DNA from 2 places in the Bradyrhizobium sp. USDA 4449 genome. Region 2 is predicted to be linked to the other one. Evidence: riboswitches for the same ligand, from Rfam matches in the RefSeq annotation. Region 2 holds a riboswitch; the other holds the start of a gene.
What was found. A riboswitch is a leader RNA that binds a small molecule or an ion and turns the genes downstream of it on or off. The one in region 2 is predicted to bind glycine.
Positions count from the first base shown of each region.

Region 1: linked by a shared signal. The riboswitch ahead of ACVIIW_RS16080 (D-amino acid dehydrogenase) and the one ahead of gcvT (glycine cleavage system aminomethyltransferase GcvT) in region 2 are both predicted to bind glycine.

Region 1 covers NZ_JBSRYD010000001.1:3,413,022-3,421,638, reverse strand. Annotated here, with positions in the region: gene ACVIIW_RS16090 (M24 family metallopeptidase) at 1-901, opposite strand, end outside; gene ACVIIW_RS16085 (D-aminoacyl-tRNA deacylase) at 987-1,925, opposite strand; glycine riboswitch at 2,679-2,778, shown strand; glycine riboswitch at 2,782-2,869, shown strand; gene ACVIIW_RS16080 (D-amino acid dehydrogenase) at 2,933-4,180, shown strand; gene ACVIIW_RS16075 (Lrp/AsnC family transcriptional regulator) at 4,901-5,377, shown strand; gene ACVIIW_RS16070 (MFS transporter) at 6,175-7,854, shown strand; gene ACVIIW_RS16065 (aminotransferase) at 8,121-8,617, opposite strand, start outside.
Region 2 covers NZ_JBSRYD010000001.1:6,855,334-6,863,950, reverse strand. Annotated here, with positions in the region: gene gcvP (aminomethyl-transferring glycine dehydrogenase) at 1-1,833, opposite strand, end outside; gene gcvH (glycine cleavage system protein GcvH) at 1,993-2,361, opposite strand; gene gcvT (glycine cleavage system aminomethyltransferase GcvT) at 2,372-3,520, opposite strand; glycine riboswitch at 3,666-3,754, opposite strand; gene alaS (alanine--tRNA ligase) at 3,980-6,658, shown strand; gene ACVIIW_RS32405 (IS481 family transposase) at 6,766-7,722, shown strand; gene ACVIIW_RS32400 (DUF3455 domain-containing protein) at 7,719-8,177, opposite strand; gene ACVIIW_RS32395 (NADP-dependent isocitrate dehydrogenase) at 8,320-8,617, opposite strand, start outside.

The sequences.
Region 1 (8,617 bases), 3.4 Mb from region 2:
GTCTAGCGGCGGCAATTCCCGCTTCAGTGGCATCCCAAACGACCTGATAAGCATCCTGGGTGTGCGGATCAGGTGCACCGAAAGCAAAGTGTCGATCGAAATCGCTCCAATAAAAGTCGAACAGGCAGCCGGCATCAATAAACAGCACGTCTCCGTCCGACAGAATTTTGTCGGTCGGAACACCGTAAGGACGCGTATATCCCCCGCGCCCAGAAACACCCACTATTTTGCTTGTCTTCTCGACACCGCGACTGAAACATTCGAATTCGAACTGGCGACAGGCCTCGCGTTCCGTCATACCCAGACGCAGTTTAGATGCTAAATTTTCGAATGCTTCCGAAACAAGCCTACATACAGTTCGAATTCTGCCAATCTCTAGCGGAGACTTGATCATTCGCAGTGGCGTGAAAATCGGATCCGATGCGTCGACGAACCTTCGAGGCTTGATCGCATCCGCAACACGCAAGAAATCACCTGCGGGGAAGCCAAGCCTACTCTCCGCACCAAGCTCTACGCCGATTCTGGCGTCCTCTGGCAGTAACTCGCGCAACGCTTCGGCAAGTGCGGACACACCCTCATTTTTCGGATTTGGACTCGGCCAGCTTCGGCAGTTTTTTACCCACGTCGTGTCTCTATAAAACTGGTCCATTCCCTCCGGAACGACGGCAACGGGGTCACCCGACGAACGAATGAGAAGAAATCGTGGCCGGGTCGTCTGGTACGGGGTCGTGCTAGGCTCGCCAGTGAAATATCGCAAATTGTGTTCGGACGTCGCCAAAAGCGCGTCAATGGCATGCTCTTTCATCAGACGCCGCGCGCGCTCGACGCGGTCCTCGTATTCGATCCGGGGAAACGGATCATACTGAATGGTCCTTATCGAACCAATCCCCATACCGTTCATCGCTCTTCTCCAGAGAAACACGTCAATCGCAGGACGACCGACAATTTAGATGCCGATCCGACAGCAGATGGCCACCTTCGCGCGCTCATTCGACAATATCCTTCGGGAAAGCCGCGCGTAATTTTTTATGCGAAAGCATGGGAACACCGAGCTCTTCCGCGAGCAGGCGAGCAACACCTTTGTAAGGCGCTTTCAGCTTATCGTGGTACACGATGCTTTGGATCCCGCCGACAATCGAGTGCACGCAAGCTCGCAGGTCGATCAAACGACTTTCCTGGTCATAGCCATCCGACACGAGCCAATGGTTTGGTAGCACGTGACTAGCCGCGATCGGGAGGCGATCGCGCGACTGCAATACCGCGTTCGTGAAGCTTGGCTCGAAGTGAACACCTCCGATGCAGAGCACGGAGTGCACCGGTTCCTCAATACGATCGAAAATTCCCAGTAGCGATCGCGCCAGCACTCGAGCTGCAATAGGATTTCCCCAATCTTCGGGTGAGCTTCCGATCTCGACATCGACAGCCGAAGGTCGCAGGTCAGCGAGACGGGTACCAGCATCACCAGCCTTGACGCCGGACCAATGAGTCGCTTCCAGGTAAGTGCGATAAGAGTCAAGACCGGAAGTGAGCCGCTCGGCTTCGATCGCTAGAAGAAGCCCCCGGGTAATCCGGGGATCGACCGCGCTGAAGGTCCCGGTGCCCAGATCGCCCGTCGTTTGAACCGAGAAGATCGCGTTTGGCGCATTAGCGCCCTCGTGCCAGTTCACGATGCCAATAACGTTGGCATCACCGAAGCGATCATTAAACATTGGCGCGTAGCGCGCATAGTCGTTACTTACGACCTCGTTCGTGGCCACGATCGAAATCCTGGCGTCATGCAAGCCAGCAACTTCGAGCACCGAGTGCCCATCGAGTTCGAAACTCGTTGTAACAGGAGCGCATGCGGTTTTGAGAGCGTCGAGAACGTGCCCAGCGACCGGGTCCTTTTCTTGATTGACGCAGAAGACAAAGACGGCGTGCCTCATCGAGGTCCTCCGCCGAGTTCAAAGCAGATCGAGAGCGTGAGAGGTCTATCTTCAACTTGGCGCGGTCGTCTTTTCGGACTTCTCGGAAACCACCATGCTCTTTGAACCAAAATCCGAGCTTGCACGGCGAGAGCGGGCGCGCGGGAGGCGATCAACTGGGACAGAGCCACAACGGCGCTGCTCGCGCTCTGAGTCCCCTTGTCCGCTGGCCTGCCTGGTGAAGCAGCGACCTGGACTCGCGCGGATTGATAGTGGCGGCAGCGGATCGCCGGACCAGCAGCGAACTTAACCTGCCCGCGCGACGAACACGGGCGAATCTTGCCGTCATGGGCCAGAGACGTCGACGCAAGCGGTTTGAAGAGCCGCTCATCGAGCAGGGCAACCGCGTCAGGCGTGCAAGCCTCCATTTTGGCTCGACTTCGAAAGAGATGCATGCCAGCGACAGCTTTCTAGGTTCATACACCCACCGCATACTTATTAGAGCGTCGCCGCGCCAACATTGTGCGTTCTTTAGATGATCTCGCAGAATTTCTGCGCTAGCCGGGGATAGCTCGCCGGAAACCACTGGGCATCGAGCAATGCAATGATCAAAAGCGAGATCAGCATAGTACTCGGCAAGAAACCACCTGCTAATCTGGGTGGGGGAGCTAGGGCAAAACATCAAGCCGTCGCTTACGCCGCCGATTTTTTGGTCCGACGACTCATCGCGGCTTGACAGGTCGTGAGTACGTCTGAGAGTGTTATCATGTCTGATGATGGTGTGCGGGAGAGCGCGATAAGCCTGCAAAGGCCTATCACCGCCGACGGAGCAACCCCCCAAGGAAACTCTCAGGCCCAGGACCGCACACCGAGGACGATCTGGAGAGAGGTGCCAGTCAGCACCCACCGAAGGGGACCGCGATCCACGTGGATTGCGGATAAAGCTCTCAGGTGCACGGACAGATTTGGGGACGGAGGGAGGGCGAAAGCCATTTCACCGTTCGTTCAACCCTGTCCTGGAGCACACGATGAGCACGGTCGTCATTATTGGATCCGGTATCACCGGAGTTACAACTGCCTATGCCCTGGCCCGCCGCGGCTATTCGGTTACAGTCTTGGATCGCCAGCGCTATCCGGCGATGGACACTTCGTTTGCGAACGGGGGCCAATTATCGGCAAGCAATGCCGAGGTCTGGAATAACGTCGCAACGATCGTAAGAGGCTTGAGGTGGATGCTGCGCAAAGACGCACCATTGTTGCTGAACCCAAGGCCCAGTTTTCACAAATATACTTGGCTGGCAGAGTTCGTAAGCCAGATTCGAAACTATCGCCAAAATACGATCGAAACGACGAAGCTAGCGATAGCCGCTCGCGAGCATCTTTTTGAGCTAGCCGATCGGGAGAGCATCGATTTCGACTTGGAGCGGCGAGGAATTTTGCACGTTTATTCGAGCAAGCTCGAGTTCGATGCGGCCTCTCGCGTGAATCAGTTGCTGCTCAAGGGCGGATTGGATCGCCGTCCCGTGACGCCCTCTGAAATGCTTGCAATAGAGCCAGCTCTGCGCGATCAGTATTATGGCGGCTTCTTTACCCCGTCTGACTCAACCGGCGACATTCACAAGTTTACGCGCGGCCTCGCTGCGGCTTGCGAGCGAGGGGGCGTACGCTTCGTCTTTGATGCGGAGATCTGCGGCATGCGGTCCGACCGAGACGGTGTGGTCGTACACTGGAAACCAGGTTCGTCGAAGGAAGAACTCAATGCCGAACGCGTAGTGGTTTGCGCAGGGGTCGGCAGCCGCCGCATTGCTTCAATGCTGGGGGACAACATCAACATTTATCCCGTGAAGGGGTACTCGATCACGGTAGAGCTGGGAGACGAGACGAGCCAAAAGGCCGCGCCTCGTGTCAGCCTGCTGGACGAGGCCACCAAGATCGTGACCAGCCGGTTAGGAGAAGATCGCTTCCGGGTCGCGGGGACCGCCGAGTTTAATGGCGAAAACCGCGATATCCGCTGGGATCGAATTAAGCCCCTGATAGGATGGGTAGAGCGATCGTTTCCGGATGTGTCCACCGCGCAGGTGGTGCCATGGGCGGGCTTGCGTCCTATGACACCTAGCATGATGCCGAGGGTTGGCCGAGGCAAACGCCCGAATGTTTTCTACAATACTGGCCATGGCCATCTCGGCTGGACATTATCCGCTGTTACAGCTGAAATGATCGCTGATGTCATTATGACAGACCGCAGCAACACTCGGCTGAGCGCATCGCTGCCCTGATCCTGTTCAGTGGATCCTAGTCCATACTCCCGCCGATATCGGGGCGGGAGCACGTCGGTTGTGACAGAGCCGAAGCGAATTTGCAGTCGCCTTCGAAAGGTGATGCGCCCCTCAGTGCCGGGCAACTCGGTTCCCGCAATTTATTGTCTAGGTAAGCCCTGTGACCACTTGGCACGTTGCTTCCGAAAGCCTTCCTATGACGCAGTTGTTGCGACCGCTCCCGAATTGACGCCGACCAGATGGGGCCGCATGAAAGACGTCGTTTCTTAGCAGGGCGCACGCAGTACACACCGCGAAGTGCCGTGGCATTTAAGGACGGGACGCAGCTTTGTGCGGAGCGAATTCAGGGTACCAAAGCCGTTCCGCGCAGCTCACCCGAGCGTAAAACCAACCCGATCCAACGACACCTCCTCCCGAGACGCCGAGATGCATCGATGCATCCCCAAGCTCAAGTCCTCGTCGAAGCCCCAACTGCTGCGGAGCGACACCAACTGCTGTGCGCTCAGCTGACGCTCTTCTTAGAGAAGTTTGCATTACGGGACGAAGGCCCTTTCGAAGGGCATTTTGCAAGCCCTGCAGCATATTTCTTGTAATTGCCGTTAGATCGACGATACTGATGTCACAAAGAGTGTTTTTCGACGACATTTGACGGATCTGAGATTTTTTTCTGCGGAAACACACGATCTCTTGCAGAATTTCCTCTTTAGCCTGGAGCCTGTTATGAGGTACGACCGAATCGACGCTCACATCCTGGAGATCGTGCAAAAAAATAACCGTCTCACATCCGAGACGATTGGCGAACTGGCCGGGCTTTCCGCTACCGCCTGTCAACGCAGGCTAAAGAGGCTTCGGTCGGACGGCATTATCGAGGCGGACGTTTCGATCGTTTCGGCCAAGGCGGTCGGAAGACCTATTCAGATGCTCGTGCTGGTGACATTGGAGCGGGAACGCTCGGACATAATCGACAGGTTCAAAAAGGCGATCAAATCATCCGCTGAAGTCGTCAATGGGTTTTACGTCACAGGCGATGCTGACTTTGTCCTATACATAACCGCACGCACCATGGACGATTATGAGCAGTTCACGCGGCGATTTTTCCGTGAGAACCCCGATATCAAGGGCTTCAAGACCATGGTGGTCATGGACCGGGTAAAAGCCGGATTTGCTATTCCAATTGAGGCACCGTCTGAGGATTGAGTGTCTCACCAATGGACCCCGCCTACCTGCTCCATCACCAAGCCGTGCAAGGCGTCGCGGTACCCATTATGAAACGAGCGCAGGTCTTCGCGCATTGGCGCGCATAACTTTGAACTGAGTGGCGTCACCTCCAGGCTACCAACACCAACCGCTCATTGTGGGCGCTTCGTGGCGCGAGCGAGCTGGATGACTCAGTCCGATGAACTTGCAAACGCTCACCAACGAGAGATGTCGGCTTGGCCAGTACGCATCGCTAGCGCCCTTTTTCGTCGCGCAGTGCGAGTAAAACGCTGCAAGTTTCCTTCGATTTTGTGCTCTAAGCGGCTACGCGCGATTTAAATATTCAGAGCGCTTCAGAGTATGGCCTCACCTATATGCGTTCACGTCGCTTCTGGCCATTGGACAGATCTGAGAAGATCGGCTTTCAGTTGGGCAAGGCCGCCGCGGCTCGCTCGGCGGCACCTGTCACGAGGAAATCAACTTTTTGAATCAATACAAGCGGCGAAAGGATAAGGCCTCTGGGTCAGTTGAGTGGCATCTGGCCTTTGCTGGTGGCATCTTGCAGGGAGTGACTACGGAATGAGCCGTGTCGAGAAAGCGCGCACTTGCAGGGCAAGAGCAAAGTTTACTCGTCAGGTCGGGATCGTGCGAGGCGGAACCCTTGGCGCGAACCTGACTATTTTGAGGTCTCTCTTGCATCTAAGCAGCGCAAGTCGAATGACGGCGGACTTCCCGTTTGCCATCAGCCCCTCTTTGTCCTCATTCGTCGCACCATCCGGGGTAGGGCAGCAAGCTAGATGACTCCTCTCAAGCCTCGACCAATTAGCACTGAAGGTATCACAGCGCCCTTCCGCCACCTCACCTTTCGGCGTATCTGGCTTGCGAGCCTCCTTACGAACCTGGGCGCGCTGATCCGGAGCGTCGGCGCAGCGTGGGCGATGACGCAGATGACAACGTCGGCGGACAAAGTTGCGCTTGTGCAGACAGCATTTTTGCTACCGGTCATGCTGATTTCGATGCCCGCAGGCGCAATTGCGGATATGTATGACCGGCGGATCGTGATGCTTTTCGCGCTCAGCATGTCGCTAGCTGGTGCGACCGCGCTGACGGCACTTACCTGGCTAGGGATGGTCACGCCAGACTCGTTGCTAATCCTGTGTTTTGTAATCGGCAGCGGCGTGGCTCTGATGGATCCTGCCTGGCAATCCTCAGTTAGCGAGCAAGTGCCGGCGGAAGCACTCCCAGCTGCGGTCGCGCTGAACAGCATTAGCTATAACATCGCGCGCAGCGTGGGACCGGCGATCGGCGGGATAGTGGTAGCGGCAGCCGGCGCAGTCGCTTCGTTTGCCCTAAATGCATTGCTATATCTACCCTTACTTCTTGCGCTGTTCTTGTGGAAGCGAATTTCCGAACCGTCATATCTTCCGCCAGAAAAACTAAACCGCGCCATCGTTTCGGGGCTCCGCTACATCGCTAACTCGCCCCCGATCAAAATCGTGCTGATTCGTTCCATGATCACCGGCGTGATCGGAGGCGCCATCATCGCGCTAATGCCGCTGGTCGCCCGTGATCTCCTTGGAGGTGGTGCACGGATCTATGGGATAGCTCTCAGCGCGTTCGGACTTGGCGCGGTAATTGGAGCGCTATATGTACCTGAAGTACGAAAGCGCTTGAGCGGTGAAGCCGCAATTCGCGCCTGCGCACTGTCCATGAGTGGGGCGCTTCTCGCCGTGGCGTTGAGCCACGAGCTGGTTCTCACATCGGCCGCTCTTGTCCTTGCCGGTGCCGTGTGGATGATCTCCTGGGCCCTCTTCAACATTGGCGTGCAGCTGTCGGCCCCGCGCTGGGTCGCAGGACGCTCGCTTGCAGCCTACCAAGCAGCAAGCTCAGGAGGCATTGCTGTCGGTAGCTGGGGCTGGGGTCATTTGACCGATGCCGCAGGTGTCGACACAGCGCTTTTGATATCAGCAGTGCTGATGTTAATTTCTCCACTATTGGGGCTTTGGCTCCGTATGCCTCGCATAAACCCGCGAAGCGAGGATGCTGAAGCGCTTGCGCATCCTGAGGTTCGGCTAACGCTCACCCATCGCAGCGGACCCGTTGTGATTGAAATCGAATACCGCGTGGCACAAGAGAATGCGCGGGCCTTTCATAACGTCATGCAAGATGTGCAGCTGTTCCGAAAGCGGAATGGCGCGTATGGCTGGTCGATCGCTCGCGATATCGCTGATCCTGAACTGTGGACAGAACGCTACCATTGCCCCACGTGGCTTGATTATCTGCGTCAACGCAATCGCTCGACGCATTCAGAACGCGCGCTAGATCGACAAGCTGCGTCCTTTCACGTGGGTCCAGAACCCGCGCGTATCCGGCGTATGCTAGAGCGCCCATTTGGCTCCGTTCGGTGGAAGGACGATGTATCCGACCGTACCGCCAACGAGTCCTTTCTCGGTGACTATAACCGGAATCGAACGTAAAACATAGCCTCTGCCAATTTGAGGCGATCATTCCTCGAACAGCCAAATGAGAAGTGCCAGCACTGCTCCAAGCGAGAATGCTCGTTCCTAGTGAGAGGCTCAGCAGATCGATTGGGCTTGATCTGTTGATCTTGCGGTAAGGAACAGCACAGCGAGTCTGAGACATCCCTTGAAGTCCCCAGGCTTGGGTTCCCTTCATCGAGGGAGACCGTTGTCGATCCCGGATCGTTGACCCAGCATAAAAGCCATCCGCGCTCACGAACTGTCTACTTATTTGCCAGCTCGTCCATCACCTGTCTGGTTGCTTGATAGGCAAGCTCAACGATTTCGTCGATCTCAGCCTCGGAAACCACGAGAGGCGGCGCGAAGCCAAGAATGTCTCCATGCGGCATCGCTCGTGCAATAAGCCCCCGATCGCGAGCCGCCTTTGAGATGCGGGCACCAACTTTCAGCGCCGGATCAAACCTCTGTTTTGTCTGCCGATCCGCGACATACTCGATTGCGCCTAGAAGGCCAACGCCTCGAACCTCCCCGACGATTTCCAGCTGCGCAAACCGCTCCTTGAGCCGCTTTTGAAAGTGAGCGCCGACAGTTCGGGCGCGATCGCTTAGTCGCTCCTTCTCGACGATGTCGAGCACGGCATTGGCGGCCGCTGCTGCGATGGGGTGTCCGGAGTAAGTATAGCCATGGGAGAACGCTCCGACGCGATCGGCGGCTTCCTCCATAACGTTGTAAACTCTCTCGCCGACGATAGCTCCCGAGA
Region 2 (8,617 bases):
GTCCATGCCGACCATCGCGGCCGAGGCCGGGTTAGTGCCGTGAGCGGAGGAGGGGATCAGGCAGATCTTGCGGTGACTCTCTCCGCGCGCGGCATGATAACCCCGGATAGCCAGAAGTCCGGCATATTCGCCTTGCGCGCCCGAGTTCGGCTGCAGTGAGATGGCGTCATAGCCGGTGATGTCGCAGAGCCATTTTTCAAGCTGCGCGAACAGCGCGTGATAGCCGTTGGCCTGCTCGCGCGGGGCGAACGGGTGCAGGCTGCCGAATTCCGGCCAGGTCAGCGGCATCATTTCAGTCGTCGCGTTCAGCTTCATCGTGCAGGAGCCGAGCGGAATCATCGCGCGGTCGAGCGCGAGGTCGCGATCGCTGAGCTTGCGCATATAGCGCAGCATCTCGGTTTCCGAGCGATGCGCGTGGAACACCGGATGGGTGAGGAAAGAGGTCGTACGCTTCAGCGTGTCCGGCAGCGCCTCGTGCGTCGTGGCATCGATCTCCGCGTAGGACAATTGGCCGCCGAAGGCACGCCAGACCGCTTCCACGGTCGCAGCCGTGGTGGTCTCGTCGAGCGCGATGCGCAAGCCGGTCTCACCGACGCCGAGATTGATCTTCTCGGCCGCCGCGCGCGCGATGATCTCGGCGCGCCCTGTGCCGGCATCGACGCTGAGCGTGTCGAAGAAGCTCTCGGACTGCGGTGCGAAGCCGAGCTTGCGCAGGCCGCTCGCGAGCACGGCGGTGCGGCGATGCACGTTGCGTGCGATCTGCGCGAGCCCCTCGGGACCGTGATAGACCGCGTACATTGCGGCGATCACGGCGAGCAGCACCTGCGCGGTGCAGATGTTGGAGGTCGCCTTCTCGCGGCGGATGTGCTGCTCGCGGGTCTGCAGAGCCAGGCGATAGGCAGGCATCCCGCGTGAATCGACGGAAAGGCCGACGATGCGGCCGGGCAGCGAGCGCTTCAGCGCATCGCGCACCGCCATATAGGCCGCGTGCGGGCCGCCATAACCCATCGGCACGCCAAAACGCTGCGCCGAGCCGATGGCAATGTCGGCGCCGAGTTCGCCGGGCGAGGCGAGCAGCGTCAGGGCCAGGAGATCGGCGGCAACGATCGCAAGCGCGCCCTTCGCTTTCAGCGCTGCGACCGCAGGCCTGAGGTCGCGCACCACGCCCGAACTTCCCGGATATTGCAGCAGCGCGCCGAGCACGTCTGCCTTGTCGAGATCGGTGAGCGGATCGCCGACCACCAGATTCCAGCCGAGCGGTTCGGCGCGCGTGCGCATCACGGCCAGGGTCTGCGGATGCACGTCCTTGTCGACGAAGAAGGCCTTTGCTTCGACCTTCGAGTGCCGCTCCGCCAGTGCCATGGCTTCGGCCGCGGCGGTTGCCTCATCGAGCAGCGAGGCGTTGGCGACATCGAGCCCGGTGAGGTCGCAGATCATGGTCTGGAAGTTGAACAGCGCTTCGAGCCGGCCCTGGCTGATTTCGGGCTGGTAGGGCGTGTAGGCCGTGTACCAGGCCGGGTTCTCCAGAATGTTGCGCTGGATCACCGCGGGCAGGATCGTTCCTGAATAGCCCTGGCCGATCAGCGAGGTGAAGACCTGGTTTTGACGAGCGAGCTCAGCCATATGCGCGATCGCCTCCGTCTCGCCGAGGGGCTTGCCGAGATCGAGCGGAGCGGCCTGCCGGATCGAGGCCGGCAGCGTTTCCGCCATCAGCGCCTCGACGCTTTTCGTGCCGACAGTCTCGAGCATTGCGGTGACATCGCGCGCCGACGGGCCGATGTGGCGGCGAACGAAAGGGGTGGTCTCGCCGTTGGATTTGCGGTGCGCGGTCATCATGGGTCCTCGTTTCAGGAGTTGCTGTCATGCCCCGCGAAGGCGGGGCATCCAGTAAGCGCAGGCGCTTCGGCCAGAGCCGATGGGCCGCGGCGTACCGGATCGTCCGCCTTCGCGGACGATGACAGTGAGTATGTTGAGACGGTTCGACTCATATCCTCACGCCGTGTGGGCCTTGTAGGCGGCTTCATCCATGAGCCCGCCAAGCTCGCTCTTGTCGGCGATTTTAATCTTGAAGAACCAGGCCGCGGCTTGCGCGTCCGAGTTCACCAGCGCGGGCTCGGCGGCGAGCGCCTCGTTGGTCTCGAGCACCTCGCCGGAGATGGGCGCGTAGACGTCGGAGGCGGCTTTCACCGATTCCACCACGGCGGCGGCTTCGGCCTTCTTCAGGGTGCGGCCGACCTTGGGCAATTCGACGAACACGACGTCGCCGAGCTGGGACTGCGCGTAATCGGTGATCCCGACGGTTGCGACATCGCCGTCGATCGCGAGCCATTCATGGTCGGAAGTGTACAGCGTCGTGGTCATTGTCTTGTCCTCAGCGTTTGTAGGTGTTTTTCACGAAGGGCATGGCGGCGACGATGAGCGGCAGACGCTGCCCACGCACTTCCGCAAAGAGTTTCGTGTCGAGCGCGCTCAAAGCGGTGGGCGCGTAGCCCATCGCCACGGGCGCATTCAGGCTCGGGCCGAAGCCGCCCGAGGTGACCCTTCCAATGGCCTGGCCGCCTTCGTTCCCGGCAAACAGCAGCGCGCCCTCGCGCACCGGTGCGCGGCCTTCGGCACGCAGGCCGACACGGCGGCGGGATGCGCCGTGATTGAAATGCGCGAGAATCTTTTCAGCGCCGGGAAACCCGCCGGCGCGGGCGCCACCGGTGCGGCGGCTTTTCTGTACCGACCATTCCAGCGCGGCTTCGACCGGCGTGGTTTCGGTGTCGATATCGTGGCCGTAGAGGCAGAGCCCGGCTTCCAGCCGCAGGCTGTCGCGGGCACCCAAGCCGATCGGCATCACGTCGGGGTTTTCGAGCAGCGTCTTGGCGAGACGTTCGGCGTCGGCCGCGGGCACCGAAATCTCGAACCCGTCCTCGCCGGTATAGCCCGAGCGCGAGACGAAACAGCCGAGGCCGGCAACCTCATGCGGGCCGGCATCCATGAAGTTCATGGTGGGCGCTGCTGCACATAATCTCGCCAGCGCTGACTCGGCTTTCGGGCCTTGCAACGCGATCAGCGCGCGGTCGGCAAGCGAATCGATGATGCAGGTCTCCGACAGGTTCGCGCGCAGATGCGCCTCGTTCTCGGCCTTGCAGGCAGCATTGACCACCAGGAACAGGTGATCGCCGAAATTCGCGACCATCAGATCGTCGAGAATGCCGCCGTCGTCATTGGTGAACTGGGCGTAGCGCTGCCGTCCCGGCGCGATCGCCACGATGTCCTGCGGCACCAGCCGCTCCAGCGCGCGAGCGGCGTCCTCGATCCTGCCGGATTTCGGCCGAAGCGCGATCTGCCCCATATGGGAGACGTCGAACAGGCCCGCGGACGAGCGGGTCTGAAGGTGCTCCTTCAGCACGCCCGCCGGGTACTGCACGGGCATGTCGTAGCCCGCGAACGGCACCATCTTGCCGCCGAGCGACACGTGCAGGTCGTAAAGGGGTGTACGTTTCAGGGAGTTCTTGTCGTCCGACGCAAGCATCACGGGGGCCCTCGGCGGTTCCCCGGGGACGATTCCCCTGGGACACCGGTCGAAGCCCCATCTGTCGCTGTGCCTGAGAGTATTATCCCGTCGGCGGACGCTATCCAGGCCTTAAGCCCGCCAGCGCCTCTTTCCAGATGTCGTCAAAGCCACGCGGTCCTTTTGCCTGAGAGTTTCCGGGGCGGTTGCTCCTTCGGCGCCGGCAGTGAAGCCGGTCTCTCCCGACGTGGCCGTACGATACAAATGGGTACAGACCACAGGCCGGCCAAGCCTGTCAACGCGCGCTTTGCGGCTTTCCAAAGGGGATTACGCGCCTGCGGCAACCCACTGATCTCTTTGCACAGTTTCTGGACAGGGAAGCTGGCCTTGTCTAAAAGCGCTTTGGCCCGCAGATATCCGCCCAAATCGCCAGGTTTGGATCAGGGATAAGCGGGTCCAAGCACACCCGATTGGATGAACATGAGCGGCGTCAACGAGATCAGGTCGACCTTTCTGAACTTCTTTGCCGAGAACGGGCACGAGATCGTGTCGTCCTCGCCATTGGTGCCGCGCAACGATCCGACGTTGATGTTCACCAATGCCGGCATGGTGCAGTTCAAGAACGTCTTCACCGGCGTCGAGAAGCGGCCCTATCAGCGCGCCACCACGTCGCAGAAATGCGTGCGCGCCGGGGGCAAGCACAACGACCTCGACAATGTCGGCTACACCGCGCGCCATCTCACCTTCTTCGAGATGCTCGGCAATTTCTCCTTCGGCGACTATTTCAAGGAGCGCGCGATCGAGCTGGCCTGGAAGCTGATCACGAAGGATTTCGGGCTCGACAAGGACAAGCTGCTCGTCACCGTCTACCACACCGACGACGAGGCGCACGGGCTGTGGAAGAAGATCGCCGGCTTTTCCGACGACCGCATCATCCGCATCCCGACCTCGGACAATTTCTGGGCGATGGGCGACACCGGCCCCTGCGGTCCGTGCTCGGAGATCTTCATCGACCGCGGCGACCACATCTGGGGCGGCCCTCCGGGTTCGCCTGAGGAGGACGGCGACCGCTTCCTCGAATTCTGGAATCTCGTGTTCATGCAATACGAACAGGTGACGAAGGAGGAGCGCGTGGATCTGCCGCGTCCCTCGATCGACACCGGTATGGGCCTCGAGCGTATGGCCTGCATCATGCAGGGCGTCGACAGCGTGTTCGAGACCGATCTGTTCCGTCATTTGATCGATGCGGCCGCGTCCGCGCTCGGCAGCGGGCCGAACGAGCAGACCGTCGCCTCGTTCCGCGTCATCGCCGACCATCTGCGCTCGTCGGCCTTCCTGGTCGCGGATGGCGTGCTGCCCTCGAACGAGGGCCGCGGCTATGTGCTGCGCCGGATCATGCGCCGCGCCATGCGCCATGCGCAGCTGCTGGGCGCCAAGGAGCCGCTGATGCATCGGCTGGTCTGGGCGCTGGTCCGCGAGATGGGCCAGGCCTATCCTGATCTGATGCGCGCGGAAAACCTGATCGAGGAAACGCTGCGGCTGGAAGAGACCCGCTTCCGCAAGACGCTGTCGCGGGGCCTTGCCATCCTCGACGAGAAGAGCGCGTCGTTGAAGAAGGGCGACATGTTCGACGGCGATGTCGCCTTCACGCTGTACGACACCTACGGCTTCCCGCTGGACCTGACGCAGGACGCGCTGAAGTCGCGCGGCATTGGCGTCGACCAGTCTGCGTTCACCGACGCGATGGAGCGGCAGAAGGCCAAGGCGCGCGAGTCCTGGAAGGGATCGGGCGAGGCGGCGAGCGAGGCGATCTGGTTTCCGCTGCGCGAGAAGCTCGGGGCGACGGAATTTTTGGGCTACGAGACCGAGAGCGCTGAAGGCGTGGTCTCGGCGCTGGTCAGGGACGGCAAGGAAGTCGCCCACCTCAAGGCCGGCGACACCGGCGCGATCGTGCTCAACCAGACGCCGTTCTATGCGGAGTCGGGCGGCCAGGTCGGCGACACCGGCGTGCTGACGGGCGAGAGCGGGATCAAATTCCGCGTCACCGACACGCAGAAGAAGCTCGGCGATTTCTTCGTTCATGTCGGCACGGTCGAGAGCGGCGAGCTTAAGGTCGGCACCGCGCTGCAGCTCGAGGTTGATCATTCCAGGCGCTCGTCGATCCGCGCGCATCACTCGGCGACGCATCTCATCCATGAGGCGCTGCGCCAGGTGCTCGGCGATCACATCGCCCAGCGCGGCTCGATGGTGGCGCCGGACCGGCTGCGTTTCGACTTCGTGCATCCGAAGCCGATCACGGCGGAGGAGCTTGCTCGCGTCGAGGACATCGCCAACGACGTGGTGCTGGAGAATGACGAGGTCACGACCCGCGTGATGGGCGTCGACGAGGCTCGCGAGGCCGGCGCGCGCGCGCTGTTCGGCGAGAAGTACGGCGACGAGGTTCGCGTCGTCTCGATGGGCAAGACCGCGCGCGAGCGCGGCGCCAATGCGCTCGGCTGGTCGGTCGAGCTCTGCGGCGGCACGCATGTGCGGCGCACCGGCGATATCGGCCTGATCACGCTGACCGGCGAGAGCGCGGTGGCGTCAGGCGTGCGCCGCATCGAGGCGCTGACCGGCAACTACGCCCGCAAGCATGCCAATGAGACCATGGCGCTGGCGAAGACCGCAGCAAGCGAGCTGCGCACCTCGGTCGACGACGTTCCGGCGCGCATCACCGCGCTGATGGAGGAACGCAAGAAGCTCGAGCGCGAGCTGTCCGACGCCCGCAAGAAGCTCGCGATGGGTGGCGGCGCAGCAAGCGGCGGCGGCGCGGCTTCCGGCGTGCGCGAGGTCGGCGGCGTCAAGCTGATGGCGCGCGCGGTCGAGGGCATCGAGATGAAGGATCTCAAGAGCCTCGCCGACGAGGCCAAGAAGCAGATCGGCTCCGGCGTGGTCGCCATCGTCGGCGTCACCGAGGACGGCAAGGCCGGTGTCGTGGTCGGCGTCACCGTCGACCTCACCGCGCGCTTCAACGCCGTGAATTTGGTGCGCGTCGCCTCCGAAGCGCTCGGCGGCAGGGGCGGCGGCGGCCGGCCCGACATGGCCCAGGCCGGTGGCCCCGACGGCGCCAAGGCGACCGAGGCGCTGGCGGCGATCGAAAAAGCGATGGCGGGCGCTTAGGCGTCTGCGTCGCGTTGCTCTAGCTGTGGTCTCTCAAGAGGTTGTCCATCTGGTCTGAACCGAGGAAGCTGAGGTTGCGAAGCTTCAGTGTTCCAAGGAGAGACCAGATGAACGTCCACAAGAATGCGCCTTTGACGCCCAAAGGTCGAGAGGCGATGGTGCGAAGCGTAGTCGAGGGTGGGCTGAGCCAGGCTGACGCGGCCTTCCAGTTCAACACGACGCCCAAGACCGTTGCCAAATGGGTCCAGCGGTTCCGTGAGGACGGTGTGGAGGGGTTGCGTGACCGCCCCTCAAGGCCGCACTCATCGCCGAGCCAAACTCCTGCGGCCACATGCACGGCTATCGAGGCCTTGCGCCGGCAGCGCCACACCGGCCAGCAAATCGCAATCGAGGTCAAGGTGTCGCCAGCCACGGTCAGCCGAGTGCTTCGTCGTTTGGGCTTGAACCGGATCCGCGATCTTGAACCGGCCGAGCCGGAGCGCCGTTATGAGCGTGAGTCTCCAGGCGAGATCATTCACATCGACATCAAAAAGCTCGGGCGTTTCGAGCGGGTTGGTCATCGCATCACCGGCGATTCAAGTGGTCCAAACAGGAGCCGAGGCGTCGGCTGGGAGTTCGTCCACGTCTGCATTGACGACCATTCCCGCGTCGCTTTCTCGGAGATCAAACCGGACGAGACGGTGGACAGCGCGGTGTCTTTTCTCAAGGCGGCTGTGGCTTATTATGGAGGCCTTGGGGTCACCGTCACGCGCGTCATGACCGACAATGGCGGTTGCTACCGATCTCACGCCTTCGGCGAGGCGTGCCGCGACCTGGGCATCAAGCACATCCGCACCAAACCCTACACGCCGAGAACGAATGGCAAGGCAGAGCGCTTCATCCAAACCGCACTACGGGAATGGGCTTATGCCAAAGCCTATCCAACCTCCAATCGCCGCGCCCAAGAGCTGCCGATCTGGCTGCATCGATACAACTGGCACCGGCCTCATGGTGGTATAAAGTCACAAACCCCGATCAGCCGCCTCGGTCTGACTGAGGTCAACCTCTTGAGGCTCCACATCTAGCCCTGCTTCAGGAACACATATTCGGCCGAGTAGGGCGCGCTTTTGAACTCGCCGGCCTTGTCGCAAGCGCCGTCGAGCTTGCCGCCATGGGTGTTGATGCGCTGAACCGTGGTGACCGGCGTCAGCACGCCACTACCGCGATGGGCGGTGACCTCCAGCTTCAGCCAGGGGATATCGGCCGGCGTGGCGCCCGGCGCGCTGCCTGCGACCTTGCCGGCGACGGCGCTGCCGTCGGCGTGCTGCCAGTTCGGCCCGGCATAGTGGCGGCCGATCGTCTTGCCCTCGGCGAGCAGCGTCGCGATCGGCTCGCGGAACGCCCAGGCGAGCTTGCCGTCGGCGCCGGCCTTGCACTCATAAATCTGCGCGCCCTCGGCGTGGACGCTGAGCACGACGTTCTGGCCCGGTGCGGCGATGGCGTCGGGAAGCGTCCCGGCCGCCCCCGCTGGCGCAGTCACGGCCGCGAGAAGCAGAGGCAGGGGACGGCAAGCTTGGTGGACATGGTCGGATCTCCGCAAGGGAGCTCTCAGAAAATACGGGCCGCGCTGAAAGACGCGGCCCGTGATGATGTCTAGCCCAGGCGGGTGAAATCCGGACGGCTTACGCCGCCAGCGCCTTCACAAGGTTGTCAGCGACCTTGTCGAGGAAGCCGGTGGTCGAGAGCCAGCGCTGATCGGCGCCGACCAGCAGTGCGAGGTCCTTGGTCATGTAGCCTTGCTCGACGGTGTCGACGCAGACCTTCTCCAGCGTGGTCGCGAACTTCGCGAGCTCGGGATTGTTGTCGAGCTTGGCGCGGTGCGACAGGCCGCGGGTCCAGGCGAAGATCGACGCGATCGAGTTGGTCGAGGTCTCCTTGCCCTTCTGGTGCTCGCGGTAGTGACGGGTCACCGTGCCGTGG